Regions from separate parts of the Leisingera sp. ANG-S5 genome, predicted to be linked through region 1. Evidence: riboswitches for the same ligand, from Rfam matches in the RefSeq annotation. Region 1 holds a riboswitch; each other region holds the start of a gene.

Region 1 (3,850 bases):
TGATTGTTCCGGTGATTGATTTGCGCAGCCTGCTTGAGTTTCCGGCTATTGAGCGCGCGCTATCGCGCAAGGTTGCAATTGTCGAACATGGCGAACACTGCATTGGCCTTCTTTTCGACAGAACGGGTGAAGTCCTGAACGGAAAAGGCGTGGCGCGGGTCGATTTTCGCCCCAATTGCGACGGCATCAAGGATGTTGTTATCGACGGGGTTTTGAAATTCAATGACGGCGAAAGGCTGGTTCAGGTCCTAGACCCGCACGAACTGCTGAACCTGGAAAAACTGCCGCGGGCTGACAACGGCCCCGGACAGGAAACGGTCAAACTCAGCAGAGGCAAAAAGCTCGCCTGCGTTTCGTTTCAAACCGGCCACACGACCTGCGCCATTGACCTGAGGTTTGTAAAGGAGGTCAGAACCGTTCCCAAGCTGGAACAGTCGCTGCTGGCGGGTGGCAATGTGATCGGCACTGCAAATCTGCGCGGCGTTATTCTGCCCGTCATAGATTTCCGCGGCTTCATGGGAGATAGTGCAAAATTTGTGCTTGGGGCCACGATCCCCAAGGAGCGCAGAATGCTGATCATCGACACCGCAGAAGGGCCGGTCGGGCTCATGGTCTTTTCCATCGACAGCATCCTGCCCTATTTCGAGGATGAAGTTTTGCCCTTTGCCAAACTGGCCCTGCCGCGCGGTGATCTTGTGAACGGGTGTCTGCTGGATAAGAACAACCAAATTGTCATGATGCTTGATCCGGCAAAGCTCTTGCAGGAGCCAAGTTTTGTGGCTGCGGCCAAAGCCTGCCAGGAGATTTTTCCACCCGAGAAATCGGAAGAAGAGGCCGCTGAACTGGAAGCCCGCGCGGCAAGGCGCACATTTATCAAGTTCACTTTCGAGAAACGGTTCGCGCTCGACACCTCTGAAGTCAGCGAAGTGATCAACCGTCCTTTGGACCTGCTCGAACCGCCGTTTTCACTGAGCTTCGTCGAAGGCATCCTGAATTTGCGGGGAGAGCTTATCACCCTTTTCAATCCACGGGTGCTGTATGGGCTGCCGCCCGGGTCCGGCCGCGATCAGAAAGTGCTGATTTTCAAGCATGACGCGCAAAAGTTTGGAATCCTCGTGGACACTGTCGATGAAATAATCATCACGACGGAGAACCGCGTGGCTGAACTGAAGCCCTTGGACCAGCAGAATACCTCCAAGAGCATTGCTGAGGATGTATCCGGGTGCCTGCAGCACAAAACGCCAGACGGCAGGTTCGAGTCGATTTTGATCCTGGATACGAACGCATTGGTGGACCGGTGCTTCAAGGCGGCCTAGAGCGCTCTGCGCCTTCGGATTCTGCAATTAACTGCCGCGGGTCCTGGGTCGATGCCTGCACGGAGCGTGGAGTTGCATGACTAGACCCGAAGAATTCTGCTGACCGACGAAGTTTTTCTTGCCGCAAGAGAAGTGATGCGCTACCCGCGCTTTACCGGTCCCGTAAGGGCTAAGAGGGAATCCGCGGTGCCGCCTGGCGCCAAACGGAACTGCCCCCGCAACTGTAGGCGGCGAGTGCTGTCCCATCGTGTCACTGGGCCTGAAGGGTCCGGGAAGACGGGACAGACAGTGACCCGCCAGTCAGGAGACCTGCCGGTGAAAACCGAAACACACCGGACGGGGTTGTCCGGGGAGGTTGCCGGCTAGATGCGTCGCCCGTTCCTGGCGCCGCAAGAAGGGGAAACCCTCCGCCTTGCTGGTCAATGCCCTTCACCCGTTCTCCGGTCATTGACACATGGAGATCGAAGATCATGTTTCTGCGTTCCGGCCTCATGGGCCTTTCATTCGTTGCGGCAGCTCAGGCCGCAGCAGCCAGCGAAAACTTTCCGCTGACTATTCAAAACTGCGGTGAAACCGTCACTTTCGAGGCACCGGTTGCGTCCTCCGTGACCGTTGGCCAAGCCGCAACAGAGGTACTTTATGCGCTGGGTCTGGGTGGCAAGGTGCTGGGCACCTCGGTCTGGTTCAACGATGTTCTGCCCGAGTACGCCGCACTGAACGACAAGGTTGAGCGCCTGGCCGACAATGACCCAAGCTTTGAAAGCGTTGTGGCCAAGCGCCCGGGCCTGGTGGCTGCCCAGTATGAGTGGCATATCGGCCCCGAAGGCATCGTCGCCAAGCGCGAGCAGTTTCATGATCTTGGTATCCCGACCTATGTGATGCCCGCGGACTGCGTCGGCAAGGACAACACCACCGGCGGCGACGGCACCCGGACCGAGATGTTCACCACCGACAGCCTCTATCAGGGCATTGAGGAATTGGCGGCGATCTTCGGCGAGGCAGAAAAAGGCGCTGAGCTGGTCGCCGACTACAAGGCTCGTGAGGCCGCGGCTGTGGCCAAGGCGCAAGAGGTTGCGCTGGACGACGCCTCCGCTGTGTTCTGGTTCTCCTCGCCCGAGATGGAAAGCGACCCGTTCGTGGCCGGCCAGAAGGGCGCACCGGGCTACATGATGCAGCAGCTGGGCCTGAAAAACGTCATTGAGACCGACGAGGAATGGCCGACCGTCGGTTGGGAGACCATCGCGAAAGCCAACCCGACGGTGATCGTGATTGCCCGTATGGACCGCCGCCGCTTTGCCGCTGATGACTACGAGAAGAAGCTTGAGTTCTTGCGCAATGACCCGGTCGCCAGCCAGATGGATGCGGTTAAAAACAACCGCATCGTGGTGATGGACGCCCAGGCGATGGATGCCACTATCCGTGCCATCCCGGCGCTGGAAGACCTGGCGGAAGAACTCAGCGCGATTGGCAACGGCGCATGAGTGCAGCCGCCGTACTGGCCTGGCAGGGCATCCGGGGCGCTTGCCTTGCCCTGCCGGTGCTGGCCGCGGCGGTTCTGGCAGGCGCAATGATCGGGGAAACCTCGCTTGCGCCTGACCTTGTCTTGTCCGTTTTGGCCAACAAGCTGGCCGGGGCGGGCCTACCGGTGGACCCGGTGGATCAGGGCATCATCTGGAGCTACCGGCTGCCGCGGGCGCTGGTGGCTGCGGCCTGCGGGGCGGCGCTGGCGGTTGCGGGTGTAGTGCTGCAGGCCTTGCTGCGCAACGCGCTGGCGGACCCTTACATTCTGGGCATATCGGCCGGTGCCTCGACCGGGGCGGTGGCGGTCACCATTGCAGGTCTTGGCGGCGGCGCCCTGTCACTGTCCTTTGGTGCCTTTAACGGCGCACTGCTGGCGTTTGGCTTTGTCGCCATTCTGGCGCGGGCCGCCGGGGCAGGGGGCAACCGCGCCGCAGCGGCGCAGATCGTGTTAGCGGGCATTGCCGGCTCGCAGCTATTCAATGCGCTGACCGCTTTCATTATCGCCAAATCCGCCAATGCGGATCAGGCCCGCGGCATCATGTTCTGGCTGATGGGCAACCTCAGCGGTGTGCGCTGGCCGGATGTGTGGCTGGCGGTGCCGCTGGCGCTGGCGGGCTGGATGATCTGCCGCTTTCATGCCCGCGCCCTGGACGCCTTCACCTTTGGCAGCGACTCCGCGGCCTCGCTTGGCATCACGGTCCGCCGGGTGCAGGTGGTGCTGATTTTTGCCACCGCGCTGATGACCGCGGTGATGGTGTCGATCGTCGGCTCGATCGGCTTTGTCGGCCTTGTGATCCCGCATGCGGCACGGTTCCTGGTAGGCCCCGGCCACCGCAGGCTGATGCCAGCAGCGGCGCTGACTGGCGCCGTGTTCCTGATCGCCGCCGATATCGTCTCCCGCATCATCATCCCCGGCCAGGTGCTTCCCATCGGGGTGGTCACCGCTCTGATCGGGGCGCCGTCCTTTGCGGTGATCCTGGTGCGCGGGCAAAGGACTGCGAGATGAGGATCGA
Region 2 (3,850 bases), on a different contig from region 1:
CGCTGCAAAAGTGATCTCGGCGGCGGCGGTTTCTGCCGGAACAACATCGTCCAGCTCCGGCGCATCTGCCTCTGTCTCCACCGGCGCGCCAAAGCTTTCCTGGTTGTAGTTCTCCATGTCGAAGCCCAGACCGTTCAGCATGTCGCGCACCGCCTGCATGAACGGCTCCGGCCCGCAGCAATAGACCTCGCGCTCCAGGTAGTCACCGGCGATCAGGCCCAGCATGATCTGATTGAGCTGCCCGCGGTAGCCGGTCCAGACCTGATAGGGGTCGTCCTCCTCCACAACGAAGTGCAGCTTGATGCCCGGCACCCGCGCCGCCATGCCCTCAAGCTGGCGCCGGGCGATGATCTCGCTGGGGCGCTTGGCGCAGTTGATGAAACAGACGTCCGGCGATTGGCCGCGGTCGAACAGGTACTGGGTCATCGACAGGCTGGGTGTGATCCCGGAGCCTGCGGAGATGAACAGGAACTTGCCGTTCGGGCGCTTGGGCAGGGTGAACACGCCCGCCGGGCCGGAGGCCTTGAGGAACATGCCCGGTTTCAGGCTGTCCAGCATCCAGCGGGTGCCGATGCTGTCTCCTTGCGCCTTCACCGTCACTGAGATCGACAAGGGCCGCGACGGCGAGGAGCTGATCGTATAGGTCCGCCAGACTGTCTCCCCCGGCACCGGCAGCTCCAGGGTCAGGAACTGGCCCGGCTGGTATTTGAACCACGCGCCCGAAGGCGCGCGGAAGCTGAAGGTGGCGGTGTTCGGCGCTTCCGGCACGACAGAGACGCATTCCAGCATCTCGTCGTCCTTCCACGCCAGGGTTTCGTCCAGCGTCTCGAAGTTGGCCTGCAGTCCCATACGCTTACTCCGCCGCGATCAGGTGGCGGCCGGTCAGCGCGCGGGTCAGATGGTCGGCGTACCAGTTGGAGAACTGGATGACGCCGCTCTCCTGCACTTCCGAATAGGGACCGGGCTCATAAGCGGGCGAGTTGATGCCGCGCTGGTTGTCCTCTACCACGATGCGGTCCTCGTCGTTGGTGGCGACCCAGACCTCGGTCAGCCGCTTCAGGTCATAGTCCTGACCTTCCACCGCGTCCTTGTGCACCAGCCACTTGGTGGTGACTTCTGTCTCGGTCGGGCTGATCGGGGTCACCCGGAACACGATGGAATGATCTGGCAGGAAGTGGTTCCAGGTGGTCGGGTAATGGAACTTCAAGAGCGTGCCGGCATCGGCAAAGGGCACCCGGCCGAGTTTCTTGGCCACTGCCGCCTTGCCGTCCATGGTATAGCTCTCGGCGCCCTCGTTCAGTGGCATCCGCGCCACCCGGTACTGGCCGCGCGCATCGATCTGGAACTGTGCCGGCACGCCCGCCGCTTCGATCCGGTCGAAATGCTTTTGCAGATGCGGCGGGGTCTCACCGCCCTCGACGCCGGTCACCGACGGATCTTCCGGGAAGGTCCGGCACAGCGACGGGTGGTTGCCGCCGCAGTGGTAGCACTCGCGGTTGTTCTCCCAGACCAGCTTCCAGTTGCCGTTCTCGATGATTGAGCTTTCAAAGGCGACCTTGGCGTTGCCCAGGTCATGCGGCTCCAGATAGGGACGCGCAACCGCGGCGAAGGCATCGAAATCCGGCGCCTCATCCGCCAGGCAGATGTAGATCAGGCCGGCCAGGTCGCGGCAATGCACCGGCTTCAGCCCGTGTTTGGAGGCATCGAAATCCGGCCCCATGTCGCGCGCCCACAACAGCGAGCCGTCCAGCTCGTAGGTCCACTGGTGGTAGGGGCAGACCAGCTTGGGCGAATTGCCCTTCTTGGCCTTGCACACAACCGAACCGCGGTGGCGGCAGGCGTTGTGGAAGGCCCGCACCTCGCCATCGGTGCCGCGCACGATGATGACGTTATAGGTGCCGACTTGATGGGTCACGAAGTTGCCACCCTTCGGGATTTCGCAGGCCGGAATGGCAAACAGCCATTCGCGGTAGAAAATCTGGCGCATGTCCAGATCCAGCACGCCCGGATCGGTATAGAACGCCTGCTCCAGGGAATAGTTTTTCTGACGGGCGACCAGTTTGGCCAGAATTTCGCTGTCGTGAAGCATCTGCTTCTCTCCTTTGCCGCATCCCCGCGGCAGGTTGGCTTGGCTGCGGGCATGGATAGAGAGATTGCAGGCCACGCGCCTGCAACCGCCCCGCCGCCGCCCGCGGTTGACGTTTTCGGGGCAAGGCTGGTTTCCGGACTGTCCCGGGGCCATTCGGCGGCGGGGCCTGGCACCTTCCCGAAGCCGCTGCTTCAGTGGTTATTGCCATGCCTTGCCCGGGGTCACCGTTGCGGGGGCAGTGCCGGAATTTCACCAGCTTCCCAATTCTCCACCCCTAGGGGCGGCACCTTGCTGAAGCGGAAAATGCCCGAATCCCGCGCCGCCGGCGGAGACAAATCCGACCCGCCAAAACCGGAAAAAGACATGCATGTTTGCCATGCCTGCAGGGACAGGGATGTCCAGAATCTCAAACCGGCATCCGCCAGCCCGTTTGCGGCAAGCGCTTATCTTTCATGCGGTTAGGCGCTGCCAGCCGCTGCAGATCGATTCGCACGCAGCGAATCTTACGCTGGCCCCTTGGAACACGAATTGCATTTAACTATATGACGTATAGTTAAATGATATGCAGGAGAATCCGATGACCACCGGCCACGTCTTCATCGCCACCAGCCTCGACGGCTTCGTGGCCCGGCAGGACCATTCGCTGGACTGGCTGCTCAAACAGCCCGATGCCGAAGATGACGATGGCGGTTTTGCCGCCTTCATGGACAGCGTAGACGGGCTGGTCATGGGGACGGGCTCATTCCGCACCGTGCTGGGGTTCGGCCAATGGCCCTACACCAAACCGGTTGTGGTCCTCAGCAACAGCCTGAGTGAACAGGACATTCCCGAAGAGCTGAAGGACAAGGTGCGCCTCAGCACCGCCGCACCCGCAGACCTTATGCAGGAGCTGCAAGAGCAAGGCTGGACCCGCGCCTATGTCGACGGCGGCCGGATGGTGCAGTCCTTCCTGCGCCAGGGGCTGATCGCCGATCTGACCATCACAACGGTTCCGATCCTGATCGGCAGCGGCATCCCCCTGTTCGGCAGCCTGGACCGGGACATCGACCTCAAGGTGGCAAGCTCCCGCATCCTGCCCACCGGCATGGTCCAGACCACGTTCCAGGTGGCCTGACCAATGCCCCCGCGCATGGGTCGCCCGCCCAAGGGCAGCCGCACCCTCAGCAAGGATGATGTGCTGCAGAAAGCCTTGGAGCTGCTTGACGAAGGTGGCAGCAAGGCCCTCACGTTCAAGGCACTGGCTGCGGCGCTTGGCGTCACCCCTATGGCCGTTGCCCATCACGCCGGCACCAGGGACGAGATGATTGCATCCCTCGTCGCCATTGCATTTGAAGGCGCGGATGCACCGTCAGAAGCGGCAACGCCCAAATTGCGGCTGCGTGACCTGATGACCCGCTATTGCACCCAGGTGACCCGGCACCCGGAACTTGCGAAATGCATCCTGGAAAACCCGTCCCTGATCGGTCCTGCCCTGACCGGGCTGACCCGGCTGATCGAGGCGGAAATCACCGCCGCAGGCGTATCCGGCTCAGAGGCCCGCACCCTTCTCTGCCTGCTGGTGGATTACACACACGGCTTCGCCTTCGCTGCCACTGCGGCACCACGCGGGGCGCTTGCGGCTGACGATTTCACCCCGTCACTGGACTGGGTGCTGGACCGGATCGAATAAACAAACGCGGGCCGCTTCAGGCCCGCGCATCCGTTTGTGTCTTTCAGAGCCGCCCATCCGGCGGCCCCTCCCGTCACTTCGATTTCCAGGTA
Region 3 (3,850 bases), on a different contig from region 1:
GGATTGCCAGCGCGAAGCCCTTGCGCCGGGCAAGGTCCTGCAGGGTGGCGAGACCGTAGGACCAGTAGCTTTCGCCGCCAATCAGGCGGACGAGGACGCCCTTGGCGCCTTCCAGCGTCTGTTCCGCGTAGACGTCGACCGACAACGGGTGCTTGAGCGCCACCAGGTTGGCGAGGCGCAAGCTGGGCAGTTTGCCGTCCGCGCGGTGCCAGCCCGCCGCAAAGGCGCCGAGGTCGCTGTCGGAGAAGGACAGCACCACAAGGTCCGCGGGCGTCTGCCCGAGGTCTTGCGGGGTGTCGGTCTCGTCAAGGCCGTGGCTTTCGCGGAAGACGACGTGCATGGGTCAGGCCCTTTCGGAAAGAAGAGCAGAGGGCAGTGCCCGGCCTCGGGAGGAAGCGAAGCGCCCTCCCGTGTGGGAGGTCGGGCGCTGCCCGGCGTTACCGCCGGGCGAAACGTTTGAAGTTTCGCCTTGGGGCATCAGCTTCAGGCCCCCAGCTCGGCGCGGATGGCCTGTTCGTCGATGTCGTCATGCTCGGCGATGACCACCAGGGCGGTCTTGCGCGGCTGCGCACCCCAGGGCTGATCATACTGGGCGCGCAGGCGCTCGCCCACGGCCTGAACCAGCATCCGCATCGGTTTTCCCTCCACCGCGACATAGCCTTTGACGCGCAGGATATTGCGCTCGCGGGCGAGTTTCACGATAGCATTCTGCAGCGCTTCCGGGTCGGAGACTTCGCCCATTTCGACAACGATGCTTTCAAAATCGTCATGCTCGTGGTCGTGGTGGCCGTCGTGGTGGCTGGGGCGGGCCTCCAGATCGTCTTCGGCAGCGGCGTTCAGGCCCAGGATGATGCGCGGGTCGATGACGCCTTCGCTCATCGGCAGGATCGGCAGCTTGCGCGGCGCTTCTGCCTCGATCACCGCGCGGGCCTTCTCGACGCCTGCGTCGCCGGCCAGGTCGGCCTTGGACAGCAGCACGATGTCGGCGCAGGAGACCTGGTCTTCGAAGACTTCCGACAGCGGGGTTTCGTGGTCCAGGCTCTCATCTGCTTCGCGCTGGGCGGCAACCGCGTCCAGATCGGGGGCGAACTGGCCCTTGGCGACGGCCTCGGCATCGGCCAGCGCAATCACGCCGTCCACGGTGATACGGGAGCGGATGGCGGGCCAGTCGAAGGCCTTGAGCAGCGGCTTGGGCAGCGCCAGACCGGAGGTCTCGATCACGATGTGATCGGGCTTTTCCGGCAGGTCCATCAGTTGTTCGATGGTGGGGATGAAGTCATCCGCCACGGTGCAGCAGATGCAGCCGTTGGCCAGCTCCATGATGTTCTCCGCCGGGCAATTTTCATCGGCGCAGGATTTCAGGATGTCGCCGTCCACACCGGCGGTGCCGAATTCATTGACCACAACCGCCAGGCGCTTGCCCTGCGGGTTCTGCATCAGGTGGCGGATCAGGGTGGTCTTGCCCGCACCGAGGAAGCCGGTGATGACGGTGACGGGGATCTTGTTGAGGTCGCTCATGTTTACTCCTCGGAGAAGAACTTGGCCGGCGGGATGCGGGCAACGGATTGCTTGCGGAAGGTCTGCGGGCGCTCGCGCCACGGCACAACACCGTCGGCGGTGGCGGCATAGGCTGCGGCGCCTTCCAGAATTTCGGGGACGTGCTGGTCCGGGTCGAGGTCGCCGTAGACATAGGTCCAGCGTTCTTCGCCGCCGACCAAGGCCACGGCGCAGCCGCGCTTGCAGGAGGACAGGCATTCGACGCCGCGCAGGCGAACGCCTTCGGGCATTCCGGCTTCTTCCAGGGCTGCGTGCAGGATGGCGCCGGGGCGGGCGGCCTCCGGGTCGGCGCCCTCGCGGCGGCAGGTGAGGCAAACGGTCAGCGTGACCGGTCCCTGGGTGCTGGCAGTCTTGCCTGCCATATCGTCAGCCATCAGCGCGTCTCCTGTCGCGGCAGGGCGTGCGGGATGGCCAGAAAGGAACTGTGTCGTGCCAGTCCCTCACCCGGTCGCAGAACACCCCGTCTGCCCGTTGATCTCTCTCTAGCTGGCAGGTCTCCCGGCTTGCGGATGCCAAGGCGCTCAGGCCTTGCCGGCCATCCTGCCTTCCCGGGACGTATTCCCAGTGGCATGGCGGCCTCATCCGGTCACGGTCGCGGGGGCGGCTGTGCTTGAGCCTTGGCAAGGCCTTCACATTCCCTCTTCGCCTGTTTTCACAGGAACCAGCTGAACCCCCTTGCGCTATGGCGGGCTTCTTTGTCAAGACATGGGGTCAAACAGCTGGAGAGCCCCCATGAGCGAAAAGTCCGAAACCGGCATTTCAGAAGAAGAAGCCGCCCGTCACGCCTCAAAGATGGCCAAGAAGAAGGCCGCGCGCGACCGGATGATGAAGACCAAGGAGGGCGAGAAGGGCCTGATCATCGTTCACACCGGTCCGGGCAAGGGCAAGTCCTCGTCCGGCTTCGGCATGATCATGCGCTGTATCGCCCATGGGATGCCATCTGCGGTGGTGCAGTTCATCAAGGGCGCCTGGCAGACCGGCGAGCGCACCCTGATCGAGGAGAACTTCAGCGATCTGTGCCAGTTCTATGCGATGGGCGAGGGGTTCACTTGGGAAACCCAGGACAAGGCGCGCGACATCGCCGCCGCCCAGAAGGGCTGGGAGAAGGCCAAGGAGATGATCCTGGACGAGCGCAATACCATGGTGCTGCTGGACGAGATCAACATCGCGCTGCGTTATGAGTATCTGGATCTGGAGGAGGTGCTGGAGTTCCTGGTGGAGCAGAAGCCGCCGATGACCCATGTGGTGCTGACCGGCAGGAACGCCAAGGAGGAGCTGATCGAGATCGCCGATCTGGTGACCGAGATGGGCCAGATCAAACACCCGTTCCGCGCCGGCGTGAAAGCGCAAAAGGGCGTGGAGTTTTAAGAAGCTCACAAAGGTCTTTCGCCTGGCCGAAGGCCGGGCAGCGCCCGTCCCGCCCCAGTGGGACGGGACGGGCGCTGCCCTTCGCGTTATGCTGCGAGCGTTTGTGCCTTGCCTTGAATATAGGCATCCACCGCGGCGCGCTGGGCTTCATCCAGCCGCAGTCCCAGCTTGGTGCGCCGCCAAAGGTAGTCGTCTCCGGTCCGTACCCATTCGCGGGCAATTGCCCAGTCCAGTTCCCGCGCGGTGATCGTCGCCCCGAAGTCCTGCCCCATATCAGCCGCGGATTTGGCCTCGCCCAGAACCGCCCAGGCCTCGGTGCCATAGGCGCGGATCAGGCGGCGGGTCCAATAGGGCGAAAGGAACGGATAGTCCGCCGCGAGTTTGCCGCGCAGCTTTTCCACATCCGCCACCGCAAAATCGCCGCCGGGCAGGGCCACGCCTGCGGTCCAGTCCGCGGGCAGCTGCGGGAAAACCTCGCCGATTTTCGCCAGCGCCGCTTCGGCCAGTTTGCGGTAGGTGGTGATTTTGCCGCCGAAGACATTCAAGAGGGGCGCCTGTGCCTGATCCAGTGTCAGCACATATTCGCGGGTCGCCGCGGTGGCAGAGCTGGCGCCGTCGTCATAAAGCGGGCGCACGCCGGAATAGGTCCAGACAATATCCTCGCGCTTGAGCGGCTGATTGAAATATCCTGATGCAAAATCAATCAGGTAGTCCTGCTCCTTTGCGGTGCATTCCGGCGCGGTGTCCGGATCGGAGTGGTCGCTGTCCGTTGTGCCGATGAGGGTGAAGTCTTCCTCATAGGGAATGGCAAAGATGATCCGCCCGTCGGTTCCCTGGAAGAAGTAGCAGCGCCCGTGGTCAAACAGTTTCGGCACCACGATATGGCTGCCGCGCACCAGGCGGATGTTCTCGCGGCTGTTCTGGC

The links. A riboswitch is a leader RNA that binds a small molecule or an ion and turns the genes downstream of it on or off. The one in region 1 is predicted to bind cobalamin.
Region 2: another riboswitch for cobalamin. It lies ahead of RA25_RS15700 (aromatic ring-hydroxylating oxygenase subunit alpha); the one in region 1 lies ahead of RA25_RS19005 (ABC transporter substrate-binding protein).
Region 3: another riboswitch for cobalamin. It lies ahead of RA25_RS14065 (DUF1636 family protein); the one in region 1 lies ahead of RA25_RS19005 (ABC transporter substrate-binding protein).

What each region holds. Positions count from the first base shown of each region.
Region 1 is NZ_JWLH01000016.1:88,422-92,271, reverse strand. It holds gene RA25_RS19010 (chemotaxis protein CheW) at 1-1,316, shown strand, start outside; cobalamin riboswitch at 1,455-1,647, shown strand; gene RA25_RS19005 (ABC transporter substrate-binding protein) at 1,787-2,797, shown strand; gene RA25_RS19000 (FecCD family ABC transporter permease) at 2,794-3,843, shown strand; gene RA25_RS18995 (ABC transporter ATP-binding protein) at 3,840-3,850, shown strand, end outside.
Region 2 is NZ_JWLH01000010.1:232,677-236,526, reverse strand. It holds gene RA25_RS15705 (hybrid-cluster NAD(P)-dependent oxidoreductase) at 1-849, opposite strand, end outside; gene RA25_RS15700 (aromatic ring-hydroxylating oxygenase subunit alpha) at 854-2,089, opposite strand; cobalamin riboswitch at 2,197-2,395, opposite strand; gene RA25_RS15695 (dihydrofolate reductase family protein) at 2,652-3,203, shown strand; gene RA25_RS15690 (TetR/AcrR family transcriptional regulator) at 3,207-3,758, shown strand; gene RA25_RS15685 (DUF1523 family protein) at 3,832-3,850, opposite strand, start outside.
Region 3 is NZ_JWLH01000009.1:46,219-50,068, forward strand. It holds gene cobN (cobaltochelatase subunit CobN) at 1-340, opposite strand, end outside; gene cobW (cobalamin biosynthesis protein CobW) at 484-1,518, opposite strand; gene RA25_RS14065 (DUF1636 family protein) at 1,521-1,931, opposite strand; cobalamin riboswitch at 2,029-2,238, opposite strand; gene cobO (cob(I)yrinic acid a,c-diamide adenosyltransferase) at 2,290-2,925, shown strand; gene glpD (glycerol-3-phosphate dehydrogenase) at 3,012-3,850, opposite strand, start outside.